One region of the Streptomyces sp. NPDC058470 genome, then DNA from elsewhere that is predicted to be linked to it. Evidence: riboswitches for the same ligand, from Rfam matches in the RefSeq annotation. Region 1 holds a riboswitch; each other region holds the start of a gene.
The links. Region 1 has a riboswitch for cobalamin ahead of metE (5-methyltetrahydropteroyltriglutamate--homocysteine S-methyltransferase). Riboswitches for the same ligand answer to the same signal wherever they lie in the genome.
Positions count from the first base shown of each region.

Region 2: it holds a riboswitch for cobalamin, as region 1 does, so the genes downstream of both, ACFWP7_RS25505 (cobalamin biosynthesis protein) here and metE (5-methyltetrahydropteroyltriglutamate--homocysteine S-methyltransferase) in region 1, are expected to answer to the same signal.
Region 3: it holds a riboswitch for cobalamin, as region 1 does, so the genes downstream of both, ACFWP7_RS18720 (ribonucleoside-diphosphate reductase subunit alpha) here and metE (5-methyltetrahydropteroyltriglutamate--homocysteine S-methyltransferase) in region 1, are expected to answer to the same signal.
Region 4: it holds a riboswitch for cobalamin, as region 1 does, so the genes downstream of both, ACFWP7_RS19870 (CbtB domain-containing protein) here and metE (5-methyltetrahydropteroyltriglutamate--homocysteine S-methyltransferase) in region 1, are expected to answer to the same signal.

Region 1 is NZ_JBHXMF010000072.1:6,871-14,421, reverse strand. Features, by position in the region: gene metE (5-methyltetrahydropteroyltriglutamate--homocysteine S-methyltransferase) at 1-2,105, opposite strand, end outside; cobalamin riboswitch at 2,271-2,490, opposite strand; gene ACFWP7_RS36745 (phosphocholine-specific phospholipase C) at 2,837-4,888, shown strand; gene ACFWP7_RS36740 (DMT family transporter) at 4,939-5,880, opposite strand; gene ACFWP7_RS36735 (phosphatase PAP2 family protein) at 5,877-6,749, opposite strand; gene ACFWP7_RS36730 (TetR/AcrR family transcriptional regulator C-terminal ligand-binding domain-containing protein) at 6,994-7,551, shown strand, end outside.
Region 2 is NZ_JBHXMF010000036.1:54,383-61,933, reverse strand. Features, by position in the region: gene ACFWP7_RS25510 (cobyric acid synthase) at 1-956, opposite strand, end outside; gene ACFWP7_RS25505 (cobalamin biosynthesis protein) at 953-1,894, opposite strand; cobalamin riboswitch at 1,995-2,136, opposite strand; gene ACFWP7_RS25500 (hypothetical protein) at 2,271-2,492, opposite strand; gene ACFWP7_RS25495 (anion permease) at 2,505-3,749, opposite strand; gene ACFWP7_RS25490 (lysozyme) at 3,951-4,694, opposite strand; gene ACFWP7_RS25485 (class II aldolase/adducin family protein) at 4,890-5,621, shown strand; gene ACFWP7_RS25480 (alpha/beta hydrolase family protein) at 6,625-7,551, shown strand, end outside.
Region 3 is NZ_JBHXMF010000023.1:42,325-49,875, forward strand. Features, by position in the region: gene ACFWP7_RS18710 (DUF3311 domain-containing protein) at 25-279, shown strand; gene mctP (monocarboxylate uptake permease MctP) at 276-1,883, shown strand; cobalamin riboswitch at 2,206-2,352, shown strand; gene ACFWP7_RS18720 (ribonucleoside-diphosphate reductase subunit alpha) at 2,487-4,883, shown strand; gene ACFWP7_RS18725 (ribonucleotide-diphosphate reductase subunit beta) at 4,937-5,893, shown strand; gene ACFWP7_RS18730 (hypothetical protein) at 5,985-6,179, opposite strand; gene ACFWP7_RS18735 (GlxA family transcriptional regulator) at 6,364-7,329, shown strand; gene ACFWP7_RS18740 (cytochrome P450) at 7,354-7,551, opposite strand, start outside.
Region 4 is NZ_JBHXMF010000025.1:58,185-65,735, forward strand. Features, by position in the region: gene cobF (precorrin-6A synthase (deacetylating)) at 1-301, opposite strand, end outside; gene ACFWP7_RS19850 (DUF309 domain-containing protein) at 372-896, opposite strand; tRNA gene ACFWP7_RS19855 (tRNA-Pro) at 997-1,070, shown strand; gene ACFWP7_RS19860 (hypothetical protein) at 1,282-1,758, shown strand; gene ACFWP7_RS19865 (hypothetical protein) at 1,871-2,710, shown strand; cobalamin riboswitch at 2,861-3,002, shown strand; gene ACFWP7_RS19870 (CbtB domain-containing protein) at 3,038-3,259, shown strand; gene ACFWP7_RS19875 (CbtA family protein) at 3,280-4,038, shown strand; gene meaB (methylmalonyl Co-A mutase-associated GTPase MeaB) at 4,215-5,195, opposite strand; gene scpA (methylmalonyl-CoA mutase) at 5,192-7,354, opposite strand; gene ACFWP7_RS19890 (methylmalonyl-CoA mutase family protein) at 7,354-7,551, opposite strand, start outside.

The sequences.
Region 1 (7,551 bases):
CCGGCTTCGCGGGGGTAGCCGTGTCCGGCCAGTTCGCGGGCGACCTGCATGTGTGAGCGGGCGGCTTCCAGGCTGATGACGTCGGCGTCGAGGTCGTCGATGGCCTGGACGATGTCGCCGAACTCGGCGTAGCACATGTGGGTGTGGATCTGTGTGTCCGGACGCACACTGCTGGTGCTGAGCCGGAACGCCTCGGTGGCCCACGCCAGGTAGGCCGGGCGGTCGGCCGCTCGCAGCGGGAGCGTCTCGCGCAGCGCGGGCTCGTCGACCTGGATGACCGAAGTGGCCGCCGCTTCAAGGTCGTTGACCTCGTCGCGCAGGGCGAGGGCGACCTGGCGGGCGGTGGCGCCGAGCGGCTGGTCGTCGCGGACGAAGGACCAGGCGAGCATGGTGACCGGCCCGGTGAGCATGCCCTTGACCGGCTTCTCGGTCAGGGACTGGGCGTACGTCGTCCAGCGCACCGTCATCGGCTCGGGGCGGGAGATGTCGCCGGCCAGGATCGGCGGGCGGACGTAGCGGGTGCCGTACGACTGGACCCAGCCGTGCTGCGTGGCGAGGTAGCCGGTGAGCTGTTCGGCGAAGTACTGGACCATGTCGTTGCGTTCGGGTTCGCCGTGCACCAGGACGTCCAGGCCAATCTTCTCCTGGAAGGAGATCACCTCGCCGATCTCGGCCCTGATCCGCTCCTCGTACCCGGCGCTGTCGATCCGCCGCGCGCGCAGGTCGGCCCGCGCGGTGCGCAGTTCGGCGGTCTGCGGGAAGGAGCCGATGGTGGTGGTCGGCAGCAGGGGCAGGCCGAGGTGGGCGCGCTGGGCGGTGGCCCGCTCGGGGTACGGCTGGCTGCGGCGGGCGTCGGCCTCCGTGACGGCGGCGGCGCGGGCCCGTACGGCGGGGTCGCGGGTGATCGGCGAGCGGGCGCGGGCGGCCAGGGCGGCCCGGTTGGCGGCCAGTTCCGCGGTGATGGCGTCGGTCCCGAGGGTGAGGCCCTTGGCGAGGGTGACGATCTCGGCGGTCTTCTGCCGGGCGAAGGCGAGCCAGCCCAGGATCTGCGGGTCGATGTCACGCTCGGCGGCGGCGTCGAGCGGGACGTGGAGCAGCGAACAGGAGGCGGTCACGTCGACCTGACCGGCCAGGCCCAGCAGGGTGCCCAGCGTGGCGAGTGACTTCTCCAGGTTGTTGACCCAGATGTTGCGTCCGTTGACCACCCCGGCGACCAGGCGCTTGCCCCGCAGACCGCCCACGGCGGCGAGCGCGTCCAGGTTGGCGGCGGCCGCGTCGGTGAAGTCGAGGGCGAGCCCGTCGACGGGAGCCTTGGCGAGCACGGTCAGGGCGTCGCCGAGCCGGTCGAAGTACGAGGCGACCAGCAGCTTCGGTCGGTCGGTGAGCCCTCCCAGATCGCGGTAGGCGCGTTCGGCGGCGTTCAGCTCGGCCGGCGTACGGTCCTGGACGAGGGCGGGTTCGTCGAGCTGTACCCAGGTGGCGCCCGCGGCTCGCAGGTCGGCGAGGGCCTCGGCGTACACGGGCAGCAGCCGGTCGAGGAGGGTGAGCGGGTCGAAGTCCGCGGCCACGCCGGGCGCGGGCTTGGCGAGCAGGAGATAGGTGACGGGGCCCAGCAGGACCGGGCGGGCGGTCAGGCCCAGGGAGAGGGCTTCGCGGAGCTCGTCGACTTGCTTGGTGGAGTCGGTGGTGAAGACGGTGTCGGGACCCAGCTCGGGCACCAGGTAGTGGTAGTTGGTGTCGAACCACTTCGTCATCTCCAGCGGCGCCACGTCCTGCGTGCCGCGCGCCATGGCGAAGTAGCCGTCCAGGGCGTCGGTCACGACGGCGGTCCGGTGGCGTTCGGGGATCGCACCGACCATGACCGTGGTGTCCAGGACGTGGTCGTAGTACGAGAAGTCGCCGGTCGGTACCTCGTGGACGCCGGCCCCCGCCAGCTGCTGCCAGTTGGTCCGGCGCAGGTCGGCGGCGGTGGCACGTAGGGCGTCGGCGATGACGCGGCCCTTCCAGTAACCCTCGATCGCCTTCTTGAGCTCCCGGTTCGGGCCCTGGCGGGGGTAGCCGTACACGGTGGCCTGTGCTGCCGCGGCTGCGGTCCTGGTGGTCACGGAAATCTCCTTCGCGAGATGAATCCCTGAGATCCCGGAGACGGGACGAGAGCGCGAAGGGGTGACACACCGAACGCGACGATCCTCGCGCGGAAAGGCACGATCGTCCGTCTGGATATGTACGCCGACCCGCCCACGAGGTCACCGGGATGTCCGCGCACGATGGGTCACGCACGGGCAGCGGGCAGGTCTTCGGACTTGTGGGCGCGTCCTCCGAAGGGCGGACACCTACTGGCCGTCGCTTCCCAGTCCCTCTCGGGTCCAGTGCGTATGACGGCGGTCGTTCCCACTCACCGCTGCGGGGCAGTCCCGGAGTTCCACCGGGTTCCCTCTTACGACGCCTCCCGCCTGGCGGACGGGGCGAACCAGCTGCACAGACCAGCCTAAAGGGCTTCGGGCGACCGCGGGGACAACGCCCACATGCCGGATGGTGGGACGAGACATGCCGTCCCTGCGATCCGAGTCGGGACCGGGCGGCCGCCTCGCCGCGGGTTTTGCCTGACGTTGGTTGCGGGAGTCGGCCATTGGCGCTCCTATTGTCGCCGTTCGCCGCACGTATCGCCGAGTTTCACACAGGGGCCATGAGGCCCTTCCTTGTCGTTCGGTGCTCTTGCAACACTCCAATCGCACATGTTCCAGCAGCAGCCCGGCCACCCGGTCATCCCGCAGTTCCGTCGTTCGGTGGTTCGGTAGTTCCGTTGTTTCCGTCAGGACAAGAGGTCACCCAACCCATGCCTCAAGTGAATCGGCGCCGCTTCCTCCAGGTCACCGGCGGCACCGCGGCGCTCACCGCGCTGTCCAACAGCATCGAGCGGGCCGCGGCGCTGCCCGCGCACCAAGGCTCCGGCACGATCGACGATGTGGAGCACATCGTCGTCCTGATGCAGGAGAACCGTTCGTTCGACCACTACTTCGGCTCGCTCAGGGGTGTCCGCGGCTTCGGCGACCCCCGTCCGGCCACGACCTCGGGTGGCAGGTCGGTCTGGCACCAGTCGGACGGCGCCAAGGACGTGCTCCCCTTCCGGCCCGACGCCGACGACCTGGGCCTGCAGTTCATCCAGGACCTCCCGCACGACTGGAATGACGGACACGCCGCCTTCAACAAGGGCAAGTGCGACAAGTGGGTGCCCAGTAAGTCGTCGACGACGATGGCGTACCTGACGCGCGAGGACATTCCCTTCCACTACGCACTGGCCGACGCGTTCACCATCTGCGATGCCTACCACTGCTCGTTCATCGGGTCCACCGACCCGAACCGCTACTACATGTGGACGGGCTACACCGGCAACGACGGCACCGGCGGCGGCCCGGTCCTCGGCAACGACGAGGTCGGCTACGACTGGACGACGTACCCCGAGCGCCTCGAAGCTGCCGGCGTCTCCTGGAAGATCTACCAGGACATCGGCGACGGCCTGGACGCGAACGGCTCCTGGGGCTGGATACCCGACGCCTACCGCGGCAACTACGGCGACAACTCGCTGCTGTACTTCAACAAGTACCGCAACGCCAAGCCCGGCGACCCGCTCTACGACAAGGCGCGCACCGGCACCGACGCCCGCAAGGGTGAGGGCTTCTTCGACCAGCTCAAGGCCGACGTACAGGGTAAGAAGCTGCCGAAGATCTCCTGGATCGTCGCGCCCGAGGCCTTCACCGAGCACCCCAACTGGCCCGCGAACTACGGAGCCTGGTACATCTCCCAGGTCCTGGACGTGCTCACCTCCGACCCCGAGGTGTGGGGAAGGACAGCGCTGTTCGTCACGTACGACGAGAACGACGGCTTCTTCGACCACCTCGTACCGCCATTCCCGCCGCAGTCCGCCGCGCAGGGCAAGTCCACCGTCGACGTCGCGCCGGACCTCTTCGCGGGCGACGCGAGCCACACGGCGGGCCCCTACGGGCTGGGCCAGCGGGTGCCGATGCTCGTCGTCTCGCCCTGGAGCAAGGGCGGTTACGTCTGCTCCGAGACGCTCGACCACACCTCCATCATCCGGTTCATGGAGCGCCGCTTCGGAGTGCACGAGCCCAACATCTCGCCCTGGCGGCGGGCGATCAGCGGCGACCTCAGCTCGGCCTTCGACTTCGCCCACAAGAACGCGTCGCCGGTCACGCTGCCGGACACCGACGGCTACGAACCGCCGGACAACGACCACCACCCCGACTACGTGCCGACCCCGCCCGCGAACCCCGTCCTGCCCAAGCAGGAGCCCGGCTCGCGGCCGGCCCGCCCGCTCAAGTACGAGCCCGCGGTGGACGGTTCGGCGGACGCGGCGGCCGGCAAGTACACGCTCACCTTCGGCTCGGGCGCCGAGGCCGGCGCCGTCTTCCTCGTCACGTCCGGCAACCGCACCGACGGCCCCTGGACCTACACGACCGGGGCCGGCAAGAAGGTCGACGACAGCTGGAACTCGGCGTACTCGAACGGTTCGTACGACCTGACGGTGCACGGCCCCAACGGCTTCCTGCGCACCTTCGGGGGCCCGGGCAAGAAGGCCGGACCCGAGGTCACCGCACGACACGTCGGCGACAACGTCGAGCTGACCCTCACCAACAAGGGCCCCGGAACGGTCAACCTGAAGGTGAGCAACGGCTACGGCGGCCGACCGAAGTCGTTCAAGGTGCGGTCGGGCGCGAGTGTGCAGCGCACGTTCGACCTGTGGGCGAGCAAGCGCTGGTACGACCTGACCGTCGTCTCCGACGCGGATGCGAGCTTCCTGCGCAGGTTCGCCGGACATGTGGAGAACGGGCGGCCGGGCGTGAGCGACCCGGCGATCGTGACCGACTGAGGGGAACGGGCGGTCACGGCCCCTCCGTGACCGCCCGTTCCATGGCGGTTCTACAGCGCGGTGAGATGCCCCGCGTTCGGTTGCTGCGGCAGCAACGAGGGTTCGTACGCCGCCGACTGGGGCTCAAGGGCCAGCACCGCGGCGACCGGATGGTCGTCGACCGGCAGCGGGGGCCGTGGCGTCGAGCGGGACAGCGTCACCACACCCCAGGCCGCGATGCCCGCTCCCACGAGGGCCAGCAGCACACCCGCCGCGCCATCCTGGAGCCGTTCGCCGAGCAGGGACAGGCCGATCACCGCGGCAGCCACCGGATTGGCGAGCGTCACCACGGCGAGCGGCGCGCCGAGGCCGCCCCGGTACGCGGTCTGCGACAGGAACAGTCCGCCCACCGCGAAGGCCGCCACGAGCACGGCCACCACGATCACCTGGGCGCTGAGCAGCGAATCCGAGCGGTCGGTCGCGGCCACCGTCACCGTCTGGGTGAGCGCCGAGGCGACGCCGGAGGCGAATCCCGAGGCGGTCGCGTGCCGCAGCCCCGGCCGTGCGCCCCGGCGCGCGAGGGCGCCGATCAGTACGGCGGTCGTGGCGGCGACGCCCAGCGCCTGCGGCAGGCTCAGCACGTTGTCGGGCGCAGGACCGGACGCCGTGACGAGCAGCGCCGCCAGTCCGGTCAGGGTGAGCGCGGTGCCACGCCACTCGACCGCGCTGACCCGTCGCCCGGCGACCCGCGCACCCAGCGGCACCGCCGCCACCAGGGTGAGCGCCCCGAGCGGCTGCACCAGCGTGAGCGTGCCGAACTTGAGCGCGGCGACATGCAGCAGCGCGGCGGACGCGTTCAGCGCGACCGACCACCACCAGGCGCCGCTGCCCAGCAGCCGCAGCACACCGGAGTCCGAGCTGCGGGACGCGAGCCGCTCCTGTGCCACGGCCGCGGCGGCGTACGCGACGGCCGAGAACAGCGACAGGACGACGGCGGCGACCGTGGCGTTCATCGGCCGGCTCCCACGAGCTCCGGTATGTCCCGTACGGCGTCATCGGCAAATTCCTGTGTACGCCCCGCCGTTGTCGTCGTCCGGTGCGGCAGGTGGATCACCGAAAGGGCGATGCCGAGCAGCGCGGCCGCCACGATCGCGTCGAGCCAGTAGTGGTTCGCCGTACCGACGATCACCAGCAGGGTGATCAGCGGATGCAGCAGCCACAGCCAGCGCCACCGGGACCTGGTCGCGGCGATCAGACCGATCGCGACCATCAGGGCCCAGCCGAAGTGCAGCGAGGGCATCGCCGCGAACTGGTTCGCCACCGCATCGGTCGCGGGGTGCGCCCCGTACACCGTGGGCCCGTACACCTGTCCGGTGTCCACGAGCCCCGCGGCCTTCAGCAGCCGCGGTGGCGCGAGCGGGAAGAAGAGATGCCCCACCAGAGCGGCGCCGGTGACCATCGCCAGGACGCGGCGCGCCCATACGTAGTGGGCCGGGCGCTTCAGATACAGCCAGACCAGGAAGGCCACGGTCGCCGGGAAGTGGACGGTCGCGTAGTAGGTGTTCGCGATGTGCACCAGGGTGTCGCTGTGCAGCAGCACGCCCTGTATGTCGCTCTCGCTCGGCAGATGGAGGGCGCGCTCCCAGTCCCACACGCGGTCCGCGTTGCGGAAGGCCTCGGCGGTGTGACCGGCGGCCAGTTGCCGCCCGATCTTGTAGACGAGGAAGAGGCCCACCACGAGCAGGAGCTCGCGCAGCAGCGGCGGGCGTGCGGCGGTGTCGTTCGGCGGGTGCGCCACTTTCTCGTACGGTTCGGCCCGGCCGGGCGCCGCGTCGGTCTCCGGTTCGGTTGCGGATTCTGCAGGCTCGGTTCGGGAATCCATCCCCCGGCCCCCTTGCTGACGGTATTGCGTGGCGTGGTGCGTGGTGAGCCCAGGACAAGGTCCACTCCATGCCGGTCCACTCGACAACGGAGTGGGTCCTGTCCAAGGCTCATCGATACGCCAGTGTACCGATACGAGAGTGTACCGATACGCTTCCGTTCCGGTACAGTGGCGTATCGATTAGGCTGTGTGAGACGGACCACCGAACCCCACCGTGTCGATCCGACCGAGCGAGGAGAAGAGCATGACGTCGCAGGCCGCGGACGGACCGGAGACGGTCGTCGCCTCGCGCCGCTCCAAGATCACGCCCGAGCGTGAGCAGGAGTTCTACGACGCTGTGATCGACCAGCTCCGCGAGTGCGGCTATGACGCCTTCACCATGGAGGGCGTGGCGGCGAGCACCCGCTGCAGCAAGTCCACGCTCTACCGGCAGTGGAAGACGAAGCCCCAGTTCGTGGCGGCGGCGCTGCGCGCCAACCGCTGCCCCCGGTTCCTGGGTATCGACACCGGCTCACTCGCCGAGGATCTGCGCGCCGCGGCGCGCGCCGCCGGTGAGTGGTCGGGCCGGGACACGCAGCTGCTCCAGGCGCTCGGCCACACCGTGATGGCGGACGAGGAGCTCCAGCGGGCCTTGCGCGAAGCGCTCGTCGAGCCCGAGGTCGCCGCGCTGAGGGGGATGATCCAGCGCGCGGTCGACCGAGGTGAGATCGCCGCCGATCACCCCGCGCTGGAGTTCATTCCCGCGCAGGTCATCGGTGTGATGAGGGTCCGGCCCGTGCTGGAGGGGGAGTACGCGGACGCG
Region 2 (7,551 bases), on a different contig from region 1:
CGCAGCCACTCCAGTGCCTTCACCGTCCCCCGGGTGCCGGGTACGACGACGAGGTCCGCGTCGGCCAGTTCCTCGGCCCGGTCCACGAAGCGCACGACGACACCCGGCTCGGCCGCCAGCGCGTCCACGTCCGTGAAGTTGGACATCAGGGGGACCGCGCAGACGGCGACGCGCAGCACGTCCTCGCCGACGGGCGCGACGACCACGGACTCCCGCACTGCCCCCCTCAGCGAGACCGCCATCCCGTCCTCCTCGTCGATCCCGAGGCCGTGCCGGAAGGGCAGCACGCCGTAACTGCGCCGCCCGGTGAGCCCGTGGAGCATGTCGAGCCCCGGCTCCAGCAGGGAGACATCCCCGCGGAACTTGTTCACCAGGAACCCGGCGACGAGCTCCTGGTCCTCGCGCGACAGCAGCGCGACGGTCCCGAAGAAGGACGCGAAGACGCCCCCACGATCGATGTCGCCCACGACCAGCACGGGCAGTCGCGCGTTCCGCGCGATCCCCATGTTCACGATGTCCGTCCGCCGCAGATTGATCTCGGCAGGACTCCCCGCCCCCTCGCAGATCACCGCGTCATACGTGCCCCGCAACTCGGCGAGGCACTCCAGCACGGTCCCTAGCAGCGCCTCCTGCCGCCCGCCGTGGTAGCCGCGCGCACTCATCTCACCCACGGGCTTCCCCATGAGCACGACCTGACTGCTCCGGTCACTCCCCGGCTTCAGCAGTACGGGATTCATGAGCGCGGTCGGCTCCACGCGCGCGGCCTGCGCCTGCATCGCCTGGGCCCGCCCGATCTCGGCGCCCTCCCGCGTCACGAACGAGTTCAGCGACATGTTCTGTGCCTTGAAGGGCGCCACCTTGACGCCCTGCCGCACCAGCCACCGGCAGATCCCGGCGGTCACGACACTCTTGCCCGCGTCGGAGGTGGTCCCGGCGACCAGCAGCCCGCCGCTCACGAGGCACGCCCCTTCATGAGGAGCCGTCCGGCAGCACACACACCCAGCGCGAGCCAGCTCACGCGCCGCGACAGCCGTACGGCCCGCTCGATGTCACCGACCGCGACGGCGCGCCCCCCGCCGTTCAGAACGGGCCGGTGCTCGACCCGTCCGCCGTACGCGAGGGTCCCGCCCAGCCGTACCCCGAGCGCCCCCGCGAACGAGGCCTCCACCGGCCCGGCGTTCGGGCTCGGATGCTTGCAGGCGTCCACCCGCCACGCGCGTACGGCGCCCCGCGGATCGCCTCCGGCAGCGCCGGCGAGGGCAGCGGTGAGCCGCGCCCCCGGCCAGCCCGCGACATCGTCGAGCCGCGCGGAGGCCCAGCCGTAGCGCCGGTACTTGGCTGACTTGTGCCCGACCATGGCGTCGAGCGTGTTCACGGCCCGAAACCCGACAAGCCCGGGCACACCACCAACGGCCCCCCACACGAGGGCCCCCACCACGGCGTCGGAGGTGTTCTCGGCGACGGACTCGACGACGGCCCGCGCGATCCCGTCCGCGTCGAGCGCCTGCGGATCCCGCCCGCACAGATGCGGCAGCCGCTCCCGGGCCAGCTCGACATCGCCGGCTTCCAGCGCGCTGCCGATCGCCCGGGCCTCTCGGCCGAGCGAGGTCCCCCCGACGACGGCCCAAGTGGCGGCGGCGGTCAGCGCGAGGGAGGCGGTACGTGATCCCCGTACGGAATGACTCGCGAGCGCCGCGAGCACGGTGGCACCGCCCGCACACACGGCCGTGTGCAGCGCGCCCCACCCGCGGTCGTCCCGCCACAGCACCTGCTCCACGGCTCCCGCGGCCCGCCCGAACGCGGCGACCGGATGCCCGTGGCGGGGATCGCCGAGCAGTAGATCACCGAGGAGGCCGGCGGCGGCGCCGTACGCGAAGACGCGATCGGCACGCACCGGTTCAGCCGACCGTCAGGTCGGGCACAACCGTCGTTCGCAAGGCACCTGGGCAGCCGCGCATGGCGATATGTCCTCACTCAGGGTGTCCACGCCCTGGTTCGAAGAGACCGACGGTGGGAGTTCCTGGCTTCCGGGGACTACCTTCCCCGGTGACAGTGGCGGGACCGCGCCGGATTCGCACCGGCTTCCTCTCGTGCCGTCGTACTTGGCTCCGGCAGTCCACCACGGCGTTGGAAGACCCGTCAACTTGCTGTTGACCTGCGGAGGGAGAGTGTGCGAAGGCCCACATACGGGTGGGGCGTGGGACGTTGACACATCCCACGCCCCACCCGAGGCGATGCCTTGCTTGTGCGGTTCGGTCCCGGAATGGCCGTCAGGCGACGATCAGATAGATCCCGTACGCCACCGCCGCCGCGCAGGCGGCGAAGCAGGCGTACGCGCCGGTGACCGCGAGAGCGGCGGAGCCGCCCTGTGCCGAGGCCGACTCGCGCCTGGAGAGGCCGACGATGCCCAGGGTGAAGAGGCCGACGAGGGCCACGGTGGTCACGAGGCTGACTCCGAAGACGGAGCCGAGGGCTGCCCAGTCGATGTGCATGCTGTTCGTTCCTTACACCGTGGCCGGAGAGGTGGGCTCCGCGTCCGGGGACGGGATGGTGGCCTTCAGTTCGCCGGTCAGCTCGCCGGTGAGCGGACCCGCGGGCGGCGGGGTGACCGCGGCGATCGCCACGGTGACGACGCCCGAGGGCTCGGCGGTGACCTCGTTGACGTTGTCGATGGTCACCGGCTGGCGGCGTGACAGCTTCCAGATGGTGCCCGCGCCGGCCACCAGGAGTGCGCCCGTCAGGACGATGCCCCAGGTGCCCTGCTTGGTGAGGAACTCCGCGCCCGCGCCGACCAGGCCGGCCGCCGGGAGCGTGAGGCCCCAGGCGATGAACATGCGGCGCGCGGTCGACCAGCGGACGACACCGCCCTTGCGGCCGAGACCGGAGCCCATCACGGCGCCGGAGCAGGACTGCGTGGTGGAGAGCGAGAAGCCCAGGTGGGAGGAGGCCAGGATGACCGTGGCCGCGCTGGTCTGGGCGGCGAAGCCCTGCGGCGGCGCGAGGTCGGTGAGGCCCTTGCCCATCGTGCGGATGATGCGCCAGCCGCCCAGGTAGGTGCCGAGCGCGATGGCCATACCGGCCGAGACGATGACCCAGGTGGGTGGGTTCGAGTCCGGCGCGATCACACCGCCGGTGACCAGCGCGAGGGTGATGATGCCCATCGTCTTCTGCGCGTCGTTCGTGCCGTGGGCCAGCGAGACGAGGCCCGCCGAGGCGATCTGCCCGGCGCGGTAGCCCTTGGCCGTCGCCTTCTCGTCGGCGCGGCTGCCGATCCTGTACGTCAGCCGGGTGGCCAGCATCGCGGCGAGTCCGGCCACGACGGGCGCGGCGATCGCGGGAAGCAGCACCTTGGTGACGACGGTCGAGCCGTTCACCGACGACCAGCCGGCCGACATGACCGCGGCGCCGATGAGGCCGCCGAAGAGTGCGTGGGAGGAACTGGAGGGCAGACCCAGAAGCCAGGTCAGCAGATTCCAGAGGATGGCGCCGACGAGCGCCGCGAAGATCACTTCGGTGCGGATGCCCTCTTCGTTGATGATCCCGCCGGAGATCGTCTTGGCGACCTCCACGGAGAGGAACGCACCGACGAGATTCAGCACGGCGGACATGGCCACCGCCGTCTTGGGTCTGAGAGCACCGGTCGAAATGGTCGTAGCCATCGCATTGGCGGTGTCGTGGAAACCGTTCGTGAAATCGAACACGAGAGCGGTAACGATCACGATTCCGAGGAGGAGCGTGATGTGTTCCATTTACCCAGGCTTCTCTTTGACGTCAGTGGCACGAGGACCGTAGGCAACCTGGGTGAACGGAAGATGAACTTGGGCGGGCTTTCGAGTGTCTCTACGGCGAGCGCTCCTCCAATTGTGCTGGAGGGGCGGCTCTGGCCCGGTCCGATGTCTCGAACACAGGCGGAATGCTGGGTTCCGATAGTTCCACTAGGTCCTGTCGGCCTAGCCCTTCGCGAGCTTCTTGAGCTGGGTCGTGGATCCGTTGAAGAGATTCTGGTCGCCCGGCAGGCTGCCGCTGTTGTCGTACTGCCAGAAGGTCCAGAAGGACCAGCCGGCCGGCAGGGTGCCCGCGGTCGCCGAGTCGTAGCGCGCGAGCCACAAGGAGTGGTTCGCGCCGAAGGCGCTGCTGCTGCCGGTGCAGGTGTTCCACCAGTGCGTGGTCGTGTAGATCACCGGACGGCGTCCGGTCTGCCGCTTGACCTCGTCACTGAAGGCCTTGATCCAGCTCACCATCCTGGCTTTGGTCAGGCCGTAGCACTTGTTCGTGCCGTACGGGTTGTACTCGATGTCGAGCGCGGGCGGCAGCGTCCAGCCGTCCGCCCGCCACGCACCGCCGTTGCGCACGAAATGTGCGGCCTGGGCGGTGCCGGACGACTTGTTCGGCAGGGCGAAGTGGTAGGCGCCGCGGATGATGCCCGCGTTGCGTGCCCCGTTGTACTGCTGGCTGAAGTACGGGTTGCGGTAGGTGTGGGACTCGGTCGCCTTGACGTAGACGAACTGTGCGCTCTTCGCCTTGGCGCTCTGCCAGTCGACGTTCTTCTGGTGCGAGGAGACGTCGTGCCCCTTGGGCTTGCCGGCCGCGGAGGCCGGAACCTCGGCGAGAGCGGTCCCCCCGACGGTGAGTGCTGTGACGGTGGCCGCGACGACGCGGGCGCGATGGCGGGACGGTCTGTTACCACGGGCCATATTTCCCCCGGAATGGCGACGTGCGTGACAAAACCCCCAGAGGCTACTGGAAGATCATCGAAAACTCGTCGATCTCCGGCCAATTGCCCTCAGGGGGCGATGTATGCCCCTATGCGATCTTACGGACGAAGGGATTCCGCCCTAAAGTGCCCTCGCCGCCGCCGTGTTGACTCCGGGGCCTGGCAGGATCGCGGCATGGCTGAGCAGCGGCGGGACGCACGGGGCGATCGGGGCGGACGGGAGGGCGCGCAGGTGGCGCGTGAGCGGCACGCTCCGGACGCCCGGGGCGCGGAGGAGCGGGCGTGGGACGAGCTCGTCGCCACGGCGCGGCGCACGGTGGCCGAGGGGCTGGTCGTCGGTACCTCGGGCAACGTCTCGGTACGCGTCGGGGACACCGTCCTGGTCACACCGACGGGGGTGCCCTACGACAGGCTGACGCCCGGCGACGCCGTGGGGGTCGACCTCGACGGGCGGCAGGTGCGCGGTTCGCTCCTTCCGACTAGTGAACTGCCCATGCACCTCGCCGTCTACCGCACCACCGACGCACGCGCCGTCGTCCACACCCACGCCCCGCACGCGACGGCCGTCTCGACGCTCGTCCCCGAACTCCCCCTGATCCACTACATGGCGGGCGACCTGGGCGGCCCGGTCCGTGTTGCCCCCTATGCGACCTACGGCACCCCAGAGTTGGCCGAGAACATGCGCCAGGCCCTCACCCACCGCACGGCCTGCCTCCTCCAGAACCACGGCACGATCGCCTACGGCACGTCCCTCGGCCAGGCCTACGACCGCACCGCCCAGCTGGAATGGATGTGCCAGGTCTGGCTGACCGCCTCCTCCGTACCCGGCCTGTCACCCACGCTCCTGACACGAGAGCAGGTGGAGGAGGCGGGGGACCGGCTGAGGGGGTACGGGCAACGGGAGTAGGGGGTGGGGGCTGCGCTCCTGGGGTGCGGAGTTCCTTGTCGGGCGGCCGGTGGGCTGCGCCCGGGGGCGGGCGGGCGAGGCGGTCGGCGACGCGGGTCCGCGGGCCCGCGGGTCGGCGGGTGCGCGGGCTGGCGGGCGGGTCGGCAGGGCAGCGGGTCGGCGGGCGGGTCGGCAGGGCAGCGGGTCGGCGCGGCGGGTCGACAGGTCGGCGGGCCAGTAGGTGGGCAGGCCAGCGGGCCTGTAGGTCGCTGGGCCTGTAGGCCTGTAGGCCAGCGGGCCAGCGGGCCAGCGGGTCGGCTGGGGTTCGCTCCCCGTGCGGGGGCGGGGGCTGCTGCTGCCTCTGGCTGCCTCCGCCGAGCGGCGCTCTGCTTCGTCCCGCCGGTGGCAGTTCCTCCCGCCGCAGCGGTGCTCGGCCCAGACGCACCGATCCGGCGGTGCCGAACCATCCGGTGGCCCGGGGCCTGCCCGCCCCACGCGGGCGACGGTGTGCACCCTGCCCGGGTGTCCTGGTGGGAGGTCGGCTCTGGCGGCTTGGTGTCGGTGAGTCATGTGCGGCGGGTCTACAGGTCTGGTCGCCCTGCGTGGGCGACGGTGTGTGGCTTGTGCGGGTGTTCTGTTGGGAAGGTCGGTTCCGGCGGCTTGGTGTCGGTGAGTCAGGTGTGGCGGGTCGGTGGGTCTGCCCGTCACGCGGGCAGGCGGTGCCGGAGCCTGCCGCGGGTGCCGGAGCCTGCCGCGGGTGCCGCGGCGGTGCGTCGGCAGGGCGTCGGCGAAGCATCAACTCCGGCGGACCGGCGTCGGTGAATGATGCGCCCCGGGTCTGCCCGCCACGCATGGGCGACGGCAGGCTGCCGACGCCGGACGGCCCCGGTGTACAGCCGACCTCTCCGCCCGCCGCCGAATCACACGCGCCGCCGGAAACAGCAGCCCCATACCCGCCGGGGAGACGTCATCCCAAGCCCCGCCCCCGCTGGCCGATAACGAGCTCCCCCGGGAGACTGGACGCGTGCGCACTGTCAAAGCGACGGCCGCAGCCGTCACCGTAGCCATCGCCGCGGGCGCAGCCTCCGTCGTGGCGGGCCGGTTCGCCAGCGACGCCGCGCTGAAGGCGCCGCCCGGCAGGCCGTTGCCCACCGAGCCCCGGCTCACCGTGCACGCCACGGCAGCGGGCGGGATCACGCTCACCCGTGACCTGGCCTCGCTGCGCCCGGGCAGGTACGGTCTCGCCGGCGACGGCTCCCACGCGGTCGTCGGCCCGGTCATGGAGAGCGTGCCGCACTCCGCCGACACCGTCGTACGCCGCCTGGAACGCGTCACCCACGGCACCCTGGAGCCCGGCGACAAGGTGTGGTTCACCCCGAACGTGCACCTCGGCAACCCGAGCGCCGCCCTCGGCCTCGACCACGCCGACGTCGACGTCCCCGGCGAACTCGGCGCCCTGCCCGCCTGGTTCGTGCCCGGCTTCCGCGACACCTGGGTGATCACCGTGCACGGCCTGGGCGCCACCCGCGAACACCCCATGAACGTGCTGAAGTTCCTGAACCGCCACCAGTTCCCGGTACTCGACCTCGCCTACCGCGGCGACCTCGGCGCACCCCGCTCCCCGGACGGCCTGAACCACCTCGGCGAGACCGAGTGGCGCGACGTCGACGCGGCGATCCGCTACGCCGTGCGCTACGGCGCCGACCAGGTCGTCCTTTTCGGCTGGTCCACCGGCGCCACCATGGCCCTGCGCGCCGCCGCGCACTCCGCGCTGCGGGAGCGGATCTCCGGCCTCGTGCTGGACTCGCCCGTCCTCAACTGGGAGACCACGCTGCGCGCCCTCGCCACCGCCCGCCACACCCCCAGTGCTCTGCTGCCGCTCGCGGTGCGTGCCGCCCAGGGCCGAACGGGAGTGCGCGGCGACCGTATCGAGAACGCCGCGCATCCCGAC
Region 3 (7,551 bases), on a different contig from region 1:
TCAGCGAGGGGACGGAGCCGCCATATGTCAGATGCGCCTGAAGTGAAGCCACCGGTGGTGACACCGGTCCGGGTGGTGATCGGTCTCTGCCTGCTCGCGCCGTTCGTGGCGATGCTGTGGGTCGGTTCGTACGCCAAGACCGACCCGGCCTTCATCGGAATCCCGTTCTTCTACTGGTACCAGATGCTCTGGGTGTTCATCTCGGCCGCCCTCACCATGACCGCGTACAAGCTGTGGCAGCGTGACCAGCGCGCCCGTAAGAGGGGTGCCGGAGCATGAACGACGGCGTGAACGGCGTCGCACTCGCCGTCTTCATCTTCTTCTTCCTGGCCGTCACGGTCATGGGCTTCCTGGCCGCACGCTGGCGCAGGGCAGCCGACGAAAGCCTCGACGAATGGGGCCTGGGCGGCCGGTCGTTCGGCACCTGGGTCACCTGGTTCCTGCTGGGCGGCGACCTCTACACGGCGTACACCTTCGTCGCCGTACCGGCCGCGATCTACGCGGCGGGCGCGGCCGGCTTCTTCGCCGTGCCGTACACGATCCTCGTCTACCCGCTGATCTTCACCTTCCTCCCCCGCCTCTGGTCGGTCTCGCACAAGCACGGCTACGTGACGACCTCGGACTTCGTACGCGGCCGCTTCGGCTCAAAGGGCCTGTCCCTGGCCGTAGCCGTGACCGGCATCCTCGCCACGATGCCGTACATCGCACTCCAACTGGTCGGCATCCAGGCGGTCCTGGACGTCATGGGCGTAGGAGGCGGCGACGACACCAACTGGTTCGTCAAGGACCTCCCCCTCCTGATCGCCTTCGGCGTGCTGGCGGCGTACACCTACTCCTCGGGCCTCCGGGCCCCCGCCATGATCGCGTTCGTGAAGGACACCCTGATCTACATCGTGATCGCGGTGGCCATCATTTACATCCCGATCAAGCTGGGCGGTTTCGACGAGATCTTCAAGGCGGCGAACGACAAGTACACGGCAGCAGGCGCGGGCGGGACCGTCCCGGCCGAGGCCGGCCAGTGGACGTACGCCACCCTCGCCCTCGGCTCGGCGCTGGCCCTGTTCATGTACCCGCACTCGATCACGGCGACGCTCTCCTCCCGCAGCCGCGAGGTGATCCGTCGCAACACCACGATCCTCCCTCTGTACTCCCTCATGCTGGGCCTCCTGGCCCTGCTCGGCTTCATGGCGATCGCGGCCGGGGTGAAGGTGGAGAACGCCCAGCTGGCGATCCCCCAGCTCTTCGAGAACATGTTCCCGGACTGGTTCGCGGGCGTGGCCTTCGCGGCGATCGGCATCGGCGCCCTGGTCCCCGCCGCCATCATGTCCATCGCGGCAGCGAACCTCTTCACCCGGAACATCTACAAGGACTTCATCAAGCCGGACGCCACTCCCGCGCAGGAGATGAAGATCTCCAAGCTGGTCTCCCTCCTCGTGAAGGTCGGCGCCCTCGTCTTCGTCCTCACCATGGACAAGACGGTCGCCATCAACTTTCAGCTCCTTGGCGGCATCTGGATCCTGCAGACCTTCCCGGCCCTGGTCGGCGGCCTCTTCACCCGCTGGTTCCACCGCTGGGCCCTCCTCGCGGGCTGGGCCGTCGGCATGCTCTACGGCACCCTCGCCGCGTACGGCGTGGCCTCCCCCACGCAGAAGCACTTCGGCGGCAGCTCCAAGGAGATCCCCGGCATCGGTGAGATCGGCTACATCGGCCTGACGGCATTCGTCCTGAACGTCGTGGTGACCGTGATCCTCACCTTCGCCCTCCGCGCCTTCAACGCCCCCGACGGCATCGACGAGACAAGCCCCGAGGACTACACGGCAGACGCCGGCGACAAGGGCGTACAGGTGGAACTCCCGCCGGCGACGGCGGGAACAACGCACTAACCACCGGCGGGGGGCGGAGAGGGAGATCTTCTTCGCCCCCTCCGCCCCTACCCGTCCCGTACCTGGGGGCTGCGCCCCCAGACCCCCGCTATCGGCCTGAACGGCCTCGTCCTCAAACGCCGGACGGGCTAAAAGATGCCCCCTCCCCGGCAGAAGGGGACGTGCCGGAACGTCCGCCCGCAGCGGCTGGCGCGTCAACGCCGCCCCCCTCATGGCCGACCGATTCCGCGCCTGACCGAGGACGGATGCTCCGGTACGGCCCCGACCCACGACGAACCCCCGGCAGCCAACCACCCGACACAACATGTGGGGGTGCCACCGCTACCCGACACAAGATGTATGCTCATGCTCGCTGTCGCCGCAGGGGAATCCGGTGCAAATCCGGAACTGTCCCGCAACGGTGTACTTATGCGCGTTCGTTCGCGTATGGAGTCAAGTCCGAGGACCTGCCGACAGTGCGCCCCGGCCAGCCGGCCCGGGTGACATGACGTCCGGGCCTCGCGGAATGGGCCGGTGGACGCGGCGCATCGCTGCCCAAGAGCGTGCGCTCGTGTGCCCCGCCACCCTCCCCAAGGCCCCGTGCCCAGCGAGGGAGAGCCCCACGTGACCATCGCGCCAGTCGACCCGGCCTCAGCGACTACGCAGCAGGCCCCGGTGGAGACGGACGGCCCCGGTACCGCACTGCTGCGGACCCTGACCGACCTCACCGCCGACCTCTCCGGCGCCGACCCCGGCCGGGTCGCCGCCGCCGCGCTGCGCGGCCGCTCCGCACGGGGGGCCTCCGAAATCGCTGCGGAGCTGCGCGAACTGGCCACCGAGGCCGCGGCGGGCCTGATCTCCGAGGACCCCGTCTACTCCAGGCTGGCCGCCCGGCTCCTGACGGTCAGTATCGCGGCGGAAGCCGCCTCTCAGGGCGTGCGGACCTTCTCCGACTCGGTCACCGTCGGCCATCGCGAGGGCCTCATCGCCGACCGCACAGCGGACTTCGTACGCCTGCACACCGCCCGCCTGGACGCACTGATCGACACTGAAGGCGACGACCGCTTCGGCTACTTCGGCCTGCGCACGCTGCACAGCCGCTACCTCCTGCGCCACCCGATCACCCGCAAGGTCGTCGAGACGCCCCAGCACTTCATGCTCCGCGTGGCGTCGGGCCTCGCAGAGGACGACACGACCCGCGCCCTCGACGAGGTCGCGGCCCTCTACCGCCTCATGAGCCGCCTCGACTACCTCCCCTCTTCCCCCACCCTCTTCAACTCCGGTACGCGCCACCCCCAGATGTCGTCCTGCTACCTCCTCGACTCCCCGCTGGACGAGCTGGACTCCATCTACGACCGCTACCACCAGGTCGCGCGCCTCTCCAAGCACGCGGGCGGCATCGGCCTGTCGTACTCCCGTATCCGCTCACGCGGTTCACTGATCCGCGGCACGAACGGGCACTCCAACGGCATCGTCCCGTTCCTGAAGACCCTCGACGCCTCGGTCGCCGCGGTGAACCAGGGCGGCCGGCGCAAGGGCGCGGCCGCGGTCTACCTGGAGACCTGGCACTCCGACATCGAGGAGTTCCTGGAGCTGCGCGACAACACCGGTGAGGACGCCCGCCGTACGCACAACCTGAACCTGGCGCACTGGATCCCGGACGAGTTCATGCGCCGGGTGAACGAGAACGCCCGCTGGTCCCTCTTCTCCCCGTCCGACGTGCCCGAACTGGTCGACCTGTGGGGCGACGAGTTCGACGCGGCGTACCGCAAGGCGGAAGAAGCGGGGCTCGCCAAGAAGACCATTCCCGCCCGTGACCTCTACGGCCGCATGATGCGCACCCTCGCGCAGACCGGCAACGGCTGGATGACCTTCAAGGACGCCGCCAACCGCACCGCCAACCAGACGGCGGAGCCGGGCCACACCGTCCACTCCTCGAACCTCTGCACGGAGATCCTGGAGGTCACGGACGACGGCGAGACGGCGGTCTGCAACCTGGGCTCGGTGAACCTGGGCGCGTTCGTCGACACGACGGCCGGTGACATCGACTGGGAGCGTCTGGACGAGACCGTCCGCACCGCGGTCACCTTCCTGGACCGCGTGGTCGACATCAACTTCTACCCGACCGAGCAGGCGGGCCGCTCCAACGCCAGGTGGCGCCCGGTCGGCCTCGGCGCGATGGGCCTCCAGGACGTCTTCTTCAAGCTGCGGCTGCCCTTCGACTCGCCGGAGGCCAAGGCGCTCTCCACCCGTATCGCCGAGCGCGTCATGCTCGCCGCGTACGAGGCCTCCGCGGACCTCGCCGAGCGCAACGGCCCGCTCCCCGCGTGGGAGAAGACCCGTACGGCCCGTGGCGTCCTGCACCCGGACCACTACGACACCGAACTCACCTGGCCCGAGCGCTGGACGACCCTGCGGGAACGTATCGCCAAGACCGGTATGCGCAACTCGCTCCTCCTCGCGATCGCGCCCACCGCCACCATCGCCTCCATCGCGGGCGTCTACGAGTGCATCGAGCCGCAGGTGTCGAACCTGTTCAAGCGCGAGACGCTCTCCGGCGAGTTCCTCCAGGTCAACTCCTACCTGGTGGCTGAGCTGAAGAAGCTCGGCGTGTGGGACGCGCAGACGAGGGAGGCGCTGCGCGAGTCCAACGGCTCGGTGCAGGGCTTCACCTGGGTTCCCCAGGACGTCCGCGACCTGTACCGCACGGCGTGGGAGATCCCGCAGCGCGGCCTGATCGACATGGCCGCGGCCCGCACCCCGTTCCTCGACCAGGCGCAGTCCCTGAACCTCTTCCTGGAGACGCCGACCATCGGCAAGCTCTCCTCGATGTACGCGTACGCCTGGAAGTCGGGCCTGAAGACGACGTACTACCTGCGCTCCCGCCCGGCGACCCGCATCGCCCGCGCGGCACAGGCGCAGGCGCAGCCCGAGAAGACCATCCCCGTGCAGGCGACCCCCGACGAGGACGCCGTCGCCTGCTCCCTCGAAAACCCCGATTCCTGCGAGGCCTGCCAGTGAGTACCCCCCAGAAGAACCTTCTCGACCCGGGCTTCGAACTCACCCTCCGCCCCATGCGCTACCCCGACTTCTACGAGCGCTACCGGGACGCCATCAAGAACACCTGGAGTGTCGAGGAGGTCGACCTCCACTCGGACGTCGCCGATCTCGCGAAGCTGTCGGAGGGCGAGCAGCACATGATCGGCCGTCTGGTCGCGTTCTTCGCGACGGGCGACTCGATCGTGGCGAACAACCTGGTGCTGACCCTCTACAAGCACATCAACTCCCCCGAGGCGCGGCTGTACTTGAGCCGCCAGCTCTTCGAGGAAGCGGTGCACGTCCAGTTCTACTTGACGCTGCTGGACACCTACCTGCCCGACCCGGACGACCGCACGGCCGCCTTCGACGCGGTGGAGAACATCCCCTCCATCCGCGAGAAGGCCGAGTTCTGCTTCAAGTGGATCAACGAGGTCGAGAAGCTGGACAGCCTGCAGACCCAGGCCGACCGCCGCCGCTTCCTGCTCAACCTGATCTGCTTCGCCGCGTGCATCGAGGGGCTCTTCTTCTACGGCGCCTTCGCGTACGTCTACTGGTTCCGCAGCCGGGGTCTGCTGCACGGCCTGGCGACCGGCACCAACTGGGTGTTCCGCGACGAGACGATGCACATGTCCTTCGCGTTCGAGGTCGTCGACACCGTCCGCAAGGAGGAGCCGGAGCTCTTCGACGAGCAGCTTCAGCAGGAGGTGACCGACATGCTGCGGGAGGCCGTCGAGGCCGAGCTGCAGTTCGGGCGCGATCTGTGCGGTGAGGGTCTGCCGGGCATGAACACCGACTCGATGCGCCAGTACCTGGAGTGCGTGGCCGACCAGCGCCTCCAGCGCCTGGGCTTCGCCCCGGTGTACGGCTCGGAGAACCCGTTCTCGTTCATGGAGCTCCAGGGCGTCCAGGAGCTGACGAACTTCTTCGAGCGCCGCGCGTCCGCGTACCAGGTGGCGGTGGAAGGCACCGTCGATCTGGACGAGGACTTCTAGGAACTACCGCTGTCACAGGGACCGCCCCGGGCCGTGAGGCCGGGGGCGGTCACTTTTTTCTTTGCGTCTCATGCCGCTTTTTCGTCGCCGCTCACGCCGCACGCGCGACATCGTTCGTGGTGAGACCGCGCAGGTCACGCTCGGCCGAGGGCTGGCCGGACCGGCGCACGGCCGCCGCCCGGAGCTGCCGGTCGATACGCCATTCGTGGGCGTATCCGACCAGTGCGGGAAGGGCCAGGACCAGGAGGATTCCGAGGACGGTGAGTGTGTCTGTGAGTGCGTTCATGTCCTCCACTGTCGCGCCGATCGCCCGCCGGGGTCAGTGGCAGGACTGCCGCACACCCTCGAATTACTGCCACTTCTGAGGCACACTGGTAAACCCCCTGCTGTGCCTGCCCGGGGACCAACTCCCGGACTCCCGGCCGAGGACGCCGGACAGGCCGGACCGAACCACCGGACGAGGTGAAGTCGTGCTGAAGAACGTGGCCGTCGCCCTGCTCGACGGCGTACACCCCTTCGAACTCGGCGTCGTCTGCGAGGTGTTCGGTCTCGACCGCGGCGACGAGGGGCTGCCCGTGTACGACTTCGCGGCCGTCTCGGCCGAGGGGTCGACGCTCGGCACCCATGTCCCCGGACTGACGGTCTCCACTCCCTACGGCCTGGACCGCCTCGAGGAGGCCGACCTGGTCGTCGTACCGGCCGGCAGGGCCTACGCCGTACGCGACTATCCGCCCGAGCTGCTCGACGCCCTGCGCCGGGTGGTGGACCGTGGCGCCCGGGTGCTCAGTGTCTGCTCCGGGGCCTTCGTGCTCGGCGCGGCCGGGCTCCTGGACGGGCGGCGCTGCGCCGTGCACTGGCATCACGCCGAGATGCTCGCCCGGCAGTATCCGCGCGCGATCGTCGAGCCGGACGTGCTGTACGTCGACGCGGACCCGGTGATCACCTCGGCAGGCACGGCCTCCGGGATCGACGCCTGCCTGCACATCGTGCGCAAGGAACACGGGCCGGAGGTCGCCAACGCCATCGCACGGCGCATGGTGGTGCCGCCGCACCGCGACGGGGGCCAGGCCCAGTACATCGAGCGACCGCTGCCGCGCAGCGAGTGCGACACGGTCGGCGAGGTGCTGGTGTGGATGGAGCGCCACCTGGACGAGGAGGTGACCGTCGAACAGCTCGCGGCCCGCGCCCACATGTCGCCCCGCACCTTCGCGCGCCGCTTCCAGCAGGAGACGGGCACCACGCCCTACCGCTGGATCCTGCGCCAGCGGGTGTTGCTTGCCCAGGACCTCCTGGAGGCGTCGGACGAGACAATGGACGCGATCGCGGGCCGCACGGGGTTCGGGAACGCGGCGGCGCTGCGCCATCAGTTCGTACGGAGTCTGGGGACGACCCCGCAGGCGTACCGGCGCACGTTCAGGGGCCCGCAGGCTGCCTGAACGTGCGCCAGTACGGACGCGGGATCAGCGCGGAAGGGCCTTCAGCAGCAGCCGGTGCGGCCGCAGGGTGATGCCGACGCGTGTCGCGTCATTGGAGCCGGACACCCGCTCGAAGCGCCACCTGGACGCGACCGTCGCCGTGATGAGGGTCAGCTGGGCCATCGAGAAGTGGTCGCTCGGGCACTTCCGGTTGCCGACGCTGAACGGTCGCATCGCGTGCTT
Region 4 (7,551 bases), on a different contig from region 1:
CCTCGGAGATCAGGCGCTGGTAGATCTCGGCTCGGGCGCTGCGCCAGTCCCCGACCGCCGGCGAGTACGCCGTGCCCCCGGCGGACCGGTCGCGGTCCGGGTCGCGCGCCTCGACCAGCCGGTACGTCCCCTCGGGTAGGTGCGCGTCGAGGATGTCACGGCGCAGCTGGACGAGGTCGGCCTTCACCTCGCCCTTGTCCAGGATGAAGAACACGTCGGTGTCCCTCAGCGCCTTGACCGCCTGAAGCGTGAGCTGGTCGGGGTCACCCGCCCCGATCCCGATGACATGAATCTTTCGCACACCCAGAGTCTGCCGCACACCACTGACAGTGGCTCCACCGCACCCGGCGGAGGGAGGGCGCGCGGCTTCGTCACCCTCGCCGTCCGCGCAGCCGCGGCGCCCAGGCCGTCGCGCTGATCGCCGTACCGTCCCGCTCGACGGCTCCCGCCAACTCCCTTGCCCAGGAGCCCAGCTCCACGAGCACCATCCCGTAGGGGCGTGCCCGGCCGGTCCCCGAAGCCCACTCCTCCACCGCCCCGGCCCCGCGCCGCAGCAGCCGCGCCCCGCCCGTCGTGTTGCCCCTTGCCGCGTGAGTGAGCCCCACGGCGAGCTGGGCGAGCCCCCGCCACAGCGCACGCTCCTCCTCGGGGCCCGCCTTCCAGGCATCCTCGAAGACCTCGTGCGCGTGGAACGGTCTTCCGCCGTCCAGCAGCGCCTGTGCCTCGGCGACGGTCTCCTCGGGGCTGCGTACGAGGCCCTCCGGCTGCCGTTCCACACCGGCCGCGCCGTACGGCAACGGCCGCCCCAGTCCGTCACGCGGCCGGGCGTTCCGCGCCCGCCCGTCCGGGTCCCGGTCCCGCCCGCCGCCCTGCCGAACCTCAGATGCCCCGCTCATACCCTGATTGTCGCGCGCTTGCGCAATTAACGGAGCAGCCCCTGGGGTGGGGTAAAGTTCTGTTCGCACGATCACGCGGGTCACCGTGGGTCGAACGCATCGGGACGTGGCGCAGCTTGGTAGCGCACTTGACTGGGGGTCAAGGGGTCGCAGGTTCAAATCCTGTCGTCCCGACGGTGCGGAGGGTCTTCGCAGGCGAGAGCCTGTGGGGGCCCTTTTCGTGTGGGGCATTCCGGTCCTTGGGGCTGAGCGCGCCGCTCATGGGCACCTTCGCTCGGAGCCCGGGCCGCGCTGAACGGTCGGCGGTCTGCGTCCGTACCCCTCGTCGAATGCGTCTGTCCGCACCTGTGGGCGGGCGGGAGCGGTCCCGAGACGGAGAGGCGACGTGCACCGGCAGCAAGCGCGAGGACGCACCGGACGCAACCTGGCACGTGGCGCCGCACTCGCCGCAAGCCTGGCCTTTCTGCCGCTGGCCACGGCCTGCGGCAGCGGCGAGGACGACGCCGCGGCGGATCGTGGGCAGGCGGAGATCGCCGCCCCCTCGGCCGCGGTCGTGGCGCCGGCCAAGGTCGAGGTGATCGCCAACCTGACCGGGTGCAAGGTGCAGATCCGCACCGACGCAGATGAACTGCGCGTGGGTGTCTGTCACACCGAGAACGCGGACTACGCCATCACGACCTTTCCCGAGGAGAAGTACAAGCTGACGTGGCTGAACACCGCCAGCATGTACGGGGGCAAGTACCTCGTCGGCTCGCGCTGGGTCGTCACCGCGCCCGAGGAGATGCTCGAGCCGTTCCGCGCGAAGCTCGGCGGAACCATCCAGCAACTGCGCGGCATGGGCCCCACCCTCAGCTCGTCGTAGCTCGCGAACATCCACGCCGTACGTCGCTGACCTGCGCATCGTGATCAAGCCGATATTGACAACGGTACTGATCACTACGGAAGGTGCATGTTCGGACGACTGGGGTGGGAACGTGGAACGGCAGCGGTACGACGTGGAACGGCAGCAGTACGCAGAGCGGTGCTCGGAGCTTTTCGCGGTGGGTGGATTCGCCGCTGTGAGGACAACTGCGGAGGCGGGGCTCGAGGAGTGCGGGCCGGATCCCGTTCTCTTCCGCTGGCTCGGGCAGGCGCACGCCGCGGAGGACGAGGACGACCACGACGCCGAGGCCGAGGCCGCGTATCGCCAGGGCCTCGCGCTCGCGCCGGACGATCTCGGGCTCCTGGTGTCGTATCTGGAGTTGTGCCTTCGCGCCGACGCCTTCGCCTACTCGGGGCGTGCAGCCCGTGCGGTGCCCTTGCAGGCCAGGGTCGAGGAGTTGGCGCCGCCCGGCTCGCCCGAACGCGAGCGCGTCGATGCCGCGACCGGCTGGGCCGGCCGCGGTTACTGGGACGACGTGAAGTCAAGTGCCGTTCAGGGGCAGGCTCATCAGGAAGCCGTCGCGGAACAGAGCGTGCTGGTCACCGAGGCGCTGCGGCGAGCCGCCCGCGGGGAGTCCGGCGAGGGTGACGGAGAAGACCTCCGGGCCGCCGAACTGGCCGCGGCGGTCGAGCTCCTGCAGGGGCCCCGAAACGCACCGCTGCGCCTGCTGCTCGCCCATCGGGTCGCCGCGTATGTGCTGACGTTCGTCCTGTCGTTCGGTCTGAACAAGACGCTGGTGTGGAGCGGAGTGGTCGAATACAGCCTGTGGGGCTGGTTGTTCTGGATTCCGTTGCTCGCCGCGGAAGGCAAGCTCCGCGAGGCCAAGAGCCTGGGACGGGAGCGCGTCATCGCGCGCATGCAACAGCGCCATCTGGAGACGGACAAGGCCTGACCTTCGGGTCGGCGGTCGCGAAGTGGGCATGGACGCTCTCGTTGTCAGCGGGCGCAAGAGTTCCGTCACCGGTGACCCACGGGTCGCACCGGCCGCGTCACCAGGCAGGAGAGGAAGATCACGCCAGGTGACGCGGTCTTGGCCATGCACGCGACACACGGTACCGTCGGTCCGATATCGACGACGGCGAGACGGAAGCTGGTGAGAATCCGGCACGGTCGCGCCACTGTGAAGAGGACGCCCTTGGGGTGCTTCCCAAGTCAGACCCGTGGCCGTCGTCCACTGCACCACCGAGATGGGACGCGAACTCCCAGAGGAGGCCCTGCCATGGCGCAGCATGTCGCCCAGCCGACAACCACCATCCCCGTCATACCGGCCAAGTTGCCGCTCAAGGACATCGCCCCCTGGGCGGTCTTCTTCGGCATCCTGATGCTGGTCCTGTTGTACTTCGTCGGCGCTGAGCAGGGCGCCACCTCCGTCGTCTCCGGCGAGGAAGTCCACGAGTGGGTGCACGACGCCCGCCATCTCCTCGGCTTCCCCTGCCACTGACGAAGGACGCCGCGCACCTCATGAACTCCGCAACAGTGAGAAACCTTCTCGTGCGGGGCATGCTCGCCGGCCTCGGTGCCGGCGTGCTCGCCCTGATCGTCGCCTACTTCCTCGGTGAGCCGAGCGTCGACAGCGCGATCAGCTTCGAGGAAGCCCATGCCTCGGGCCACGAGCACGAGGTCGAACTCGTCTCCCGCAGCCTCCAGTCCACCGCAGGCCTCGCCACCGGTGTGCTGATCTACGGGGTCGCCTTCGGCGGCATCGCCGCCCTCGCCTTCTGCTTCGCGCTCGGCCGCGTGGGCCGTTTCGGTGCGCGGGCGACGGCGCTGCTCCTGTCGGGGAGCGCGCTGCTCGCCGTGTACGTCGTGCCGTTCCTCAAATACCCGGCCAACCCGCCCGCGGTCGGCAACGGCGACACCATCGGCAAGCGGACCACCCTGTACCTGCTGATGATGGTGCTCAGCGTGCTCCTCGCCATCGCCGCCACCATTCTGGGCAAGCGGCTCGCCCCGAAGGTGGGCACCTGGTATGCCACCGTCTCGGCGGTGGCCGCCTTCGCCGTCGCGATCGGACTGGCGTACGCGTTCCTGCCCGTCATCAACGAGGTGCCGGCCGACTTCCCGGCCACCGTGCTGTGGCGCTTCCGCGTCTCGGCGCTGGCCATACAGATCACCCTGTGGGGTGGCTTCGGGCTGGTGTTCGGCGAACTGGCCGAGCGGTTGCTCCATCCCAAGCCTGCGACGGCCACGGCGGGACGACCGGTCGCCGCTCCCCACTGAGATGACCCGCCACGCGAGCCAGGGCCCACGGAACCATCCGGGGGCCCTCTCGCGTACCGCCCACCCGGAGACAGAGACAGCCCTCGAGGGCGATGACTGTCTGCGCTGCGCGATAGCGGCCTTGTTACGTCGCCGCCGGGAGCCCGACGTCTGAGGCAACGGGAATCCGGCAGCCGCTAGTCCTTGCCGCCGAAGGTCCTGAGAATGCGCTCGGCGGCGAGTGTGGCCGTCAACTCGCCGTCCCTGACCCGCTGTTCGAGGGCAGGTGCGAGGGCTCGTACGGCCGGATCGGCATGCAGACGGCCCAGGAGTTCGTCGCGGACCATCGTCCAGGTCCAGTCGACCTGCTGGTCACGGCGTTTGGCGGCGAGCCGGCCGGACGAGTCGAGGAGCGTGCGGTGCTGTTCCAGGCGGTCCCAGACGGTGTCCAGGCCGGCCGACTCGCGGGCGCTGCAGCTCAGTACGGGCGGCGTCCAGGCCGCGTCCCTGCCGTGCATGAGCCGGAGCGCGCCCGCCAACTCCCGTGCGGCTGCCTGCGCGTCGCGTTCGTGCGGTCCGTCCGCCTTGTTGACGGCGATCACGTCGGCCAGTTCGAGGACGCCCTTCTTGATGCCCTGGAGCTGGTCGCCGGTGCGGGCGAGGGTCAGCAGGAGGAAGGAGTCGACCATGTTCGCCACGGCCGTCTCGGACTGACCGACACCGACCGTCTCCACCAGCACCACGTCGTAGCCCGCGGCTTCCATCACCACGATCGACTCACGCGTCGCCTTGGCGACCCCACCCAGCGTGCCGGCGGTGGGGGAGGGCCGGATGAAGGCCGCCGGGTCGACGGCCAGGCGTTCCATCCTCGTCTTGTCGCCCAGGATCGAACCGCCCGTACGGCTGGAGGACGGGTCCACCGCCAGCACCGCCACCCGGTGGCCGAGCGCGGTCAGCATCGTGCCGAAGGCGTCGATGAACGTCGACTTGCCCACGCCCGGTACGCCGCTGACGCCGATCCGCCGCGCCCGGCCGCTGTGCGGCAGCAGCTCGGTCAGCAACTCCTGGGCGAGCGCCCGGTGTTGGGGCCGGGTGGACTCGACGAGGGTGACGGCGCGCGCGACGAGCGCGCGCTTCCCGTCGAGTACGCCCTTGACGTAGGTGTCGAGCTCGATCACAGGTCGTGCCCGAGATCGGCCGAGAGCCGCTGGACGAGGTCGTACGCGGCGTCCGGGATCACCGTCCCGGGCGGGAACACGGCGGCCGCACCCATCTCCAGCAGGGTCGGCACGTCCTGCGGAGGGATCACCCCGCCCACGACGATCATGATGTCCTCGCGGCCCTCCGCCGCCAGCTCCTCCCGCAGCGCCGGTACGAGGGTGAGATGGCCCGCGGCCAGCGAGGACACCCCGACGATGTGCACGTCCGCCTCGACGGCCTGGCGGGCCACCTCGCCCGGGGTCTGGAACAGCGGGCCGACATCCACGTCGAAGCCGAGGTCGGCGAAGGCGGTGGCGATCACCTTCTGGCCGCGGTCATGACCGTCCTGGCCCATCTTGGCGACCAGGATGCGCGGGCGGCGCCCCTCGGCCTCCGCGAAGGCGTCCACGAGCGTGCGCGTGCGGTCCACGGACGGGGACTCGCCGGCTTCGTTGCGGTACACACCGGAGATCGTACGGATCTGTCCCGCGTGCCGCCCGTACACCTTCTCCAGGGCGTCGGAGATCTCCCCGACGGTGGCCATGGCGCGCGCCGCGTTCACCGCCAGCTCCAGCAGGTTGTCCTCGCCCCCGGCCGCCCGCGTCAACGCCTCCAGCGAGTCCTGGCAGACCCGCTCGTCGCGCTCCGCCCGCAGCCGCCGCAACTTCTCGATCTGCTGAGTCCGTACGGAGGAGTTGTCGACCTTGAGGACATCGATCTTCTCGTCCGTCTCCACCCGGTACTTGTTGACGCCGATGACCGGCTGGCGGCCCGAGTCGATCCGGGCCTGGGTGCGGGCCGCGGCCTCCTCGATGCGCAGCTTGGGGATGCCCGCGTCGATGGCCTTGGCCATGCCGCCGGCCGCCTCGACCTCCTCGATGTGCTGCCAAACCCGGCGGGCGAGGTCGTACGTCAGCTTCTCCACGTACGCGCTGCCGCCCCACGGGTCGATCACCCGGGTCGTGCCCGACTCCTGCTGGATCAGCAGCTGTGTGTTGCGGGCGATGCGCGCCGAGAAGTCGGTGGGCAGGGCGAGTGCCTCGTCAAGCGCGTTGGTGTGCAGCGACTGGGTGTGGCCCTGGGTGGCGGCCATCGCCTCCACACACGTACGCGTGACGTTGTTGAACACGTCCTGCGCCGTCAGCGACCAGCCGGAGGTCTGCGAATGGGTGCGCAGCGAAAGGGACTTGGCGTTCTGCGGATCGAACTGCCTGACCAGCTTCGCCCACAGCAGGCGTGCCGCCCGCAGCTTGGCGATCTCCATGAAGAAGTTCATGCCGATCGCCCAGAAGAAGGACAGCCGAGGTGCGAACGCGTCCACATCCAGGCCGACTTCGCGCCCCGCCCGGATGTACTCCACACCGTCCGCGAGCGTGTACGCCAGCTCCAGGTCGGCCGTCGCGCCCGCCTCCTGGATGTGATAGCCCGAGATCGAGATGGAGTTGTAGCGCGGCATCCGCTGCGAGGTGAAGGCGAAGATGTCGGAGATGATCCGCATCGACGGCTTCGGCGGATAGATGTACGTGTTGCGGACCATGAACTCTTTGAGGATGTCGTTCTGGATGGTCCCGGCCAACTTCTCGGGCGGCACGCCCTGTTCCTCCGCCGCCACGATGTAGAGGGCGAGTACGGGAAGCACGGCGCCGTTCATCGTCATCGACACGGTCATCTTGTCCAGCGGGATGCCGTCGAAGAGCTGCCGCATGTCGTAGATGGAGTCGATGGCCACGCCCGCCATGCCGACGTCACCGGTCACGCGCGGGTGGTCGCTGTCGTAGCCGCGGTGGGTGGGCAGGTCGAACGCGACCGACAGACCCTTCTGGCCCGCCGCCAGGTTGCGCCGGTAGAAGGCGTTGGACTCCTCGGCCGTGGAGAATCCCGCGTACTGGCGGATCGTCCACGGCTGGTTGACGTACATCGTCGGGTACGGCCCGCGCAGATACGGGGCCATGCCCGGATACGTGTCCAGGAAGTCCAGGCCCTCCAGGTCGCTTCCGGTGTACAGCGGCTTGACCGCGATGCCTTCCGGAGTCTCCCAGAACGTCTCGTCCCCACCGAGCGACTTACGCCACTCTTCCGCGCTGCCGTCAGCGGTGGGCGTCCCCAGTTCGATTCCGGAGAAGTCGGGGATTCCCATCAGGACACTCCCATGCGGTCGAGGGTGGCGGAGAGCACGGCGACGGCGTCGCAGCCCGCGAAGACGTACGCGTCGACATCGGTGTACTGCCCAGGCCGGCCGGCCAGGAACACATGCCGGGCGCCCGCGGCCCGGAGGGTCTGGGCCGTGCTCCCAGCCCTCTCCTCGTAGAGCGCGTCGCTGGAGCACAGACAGAC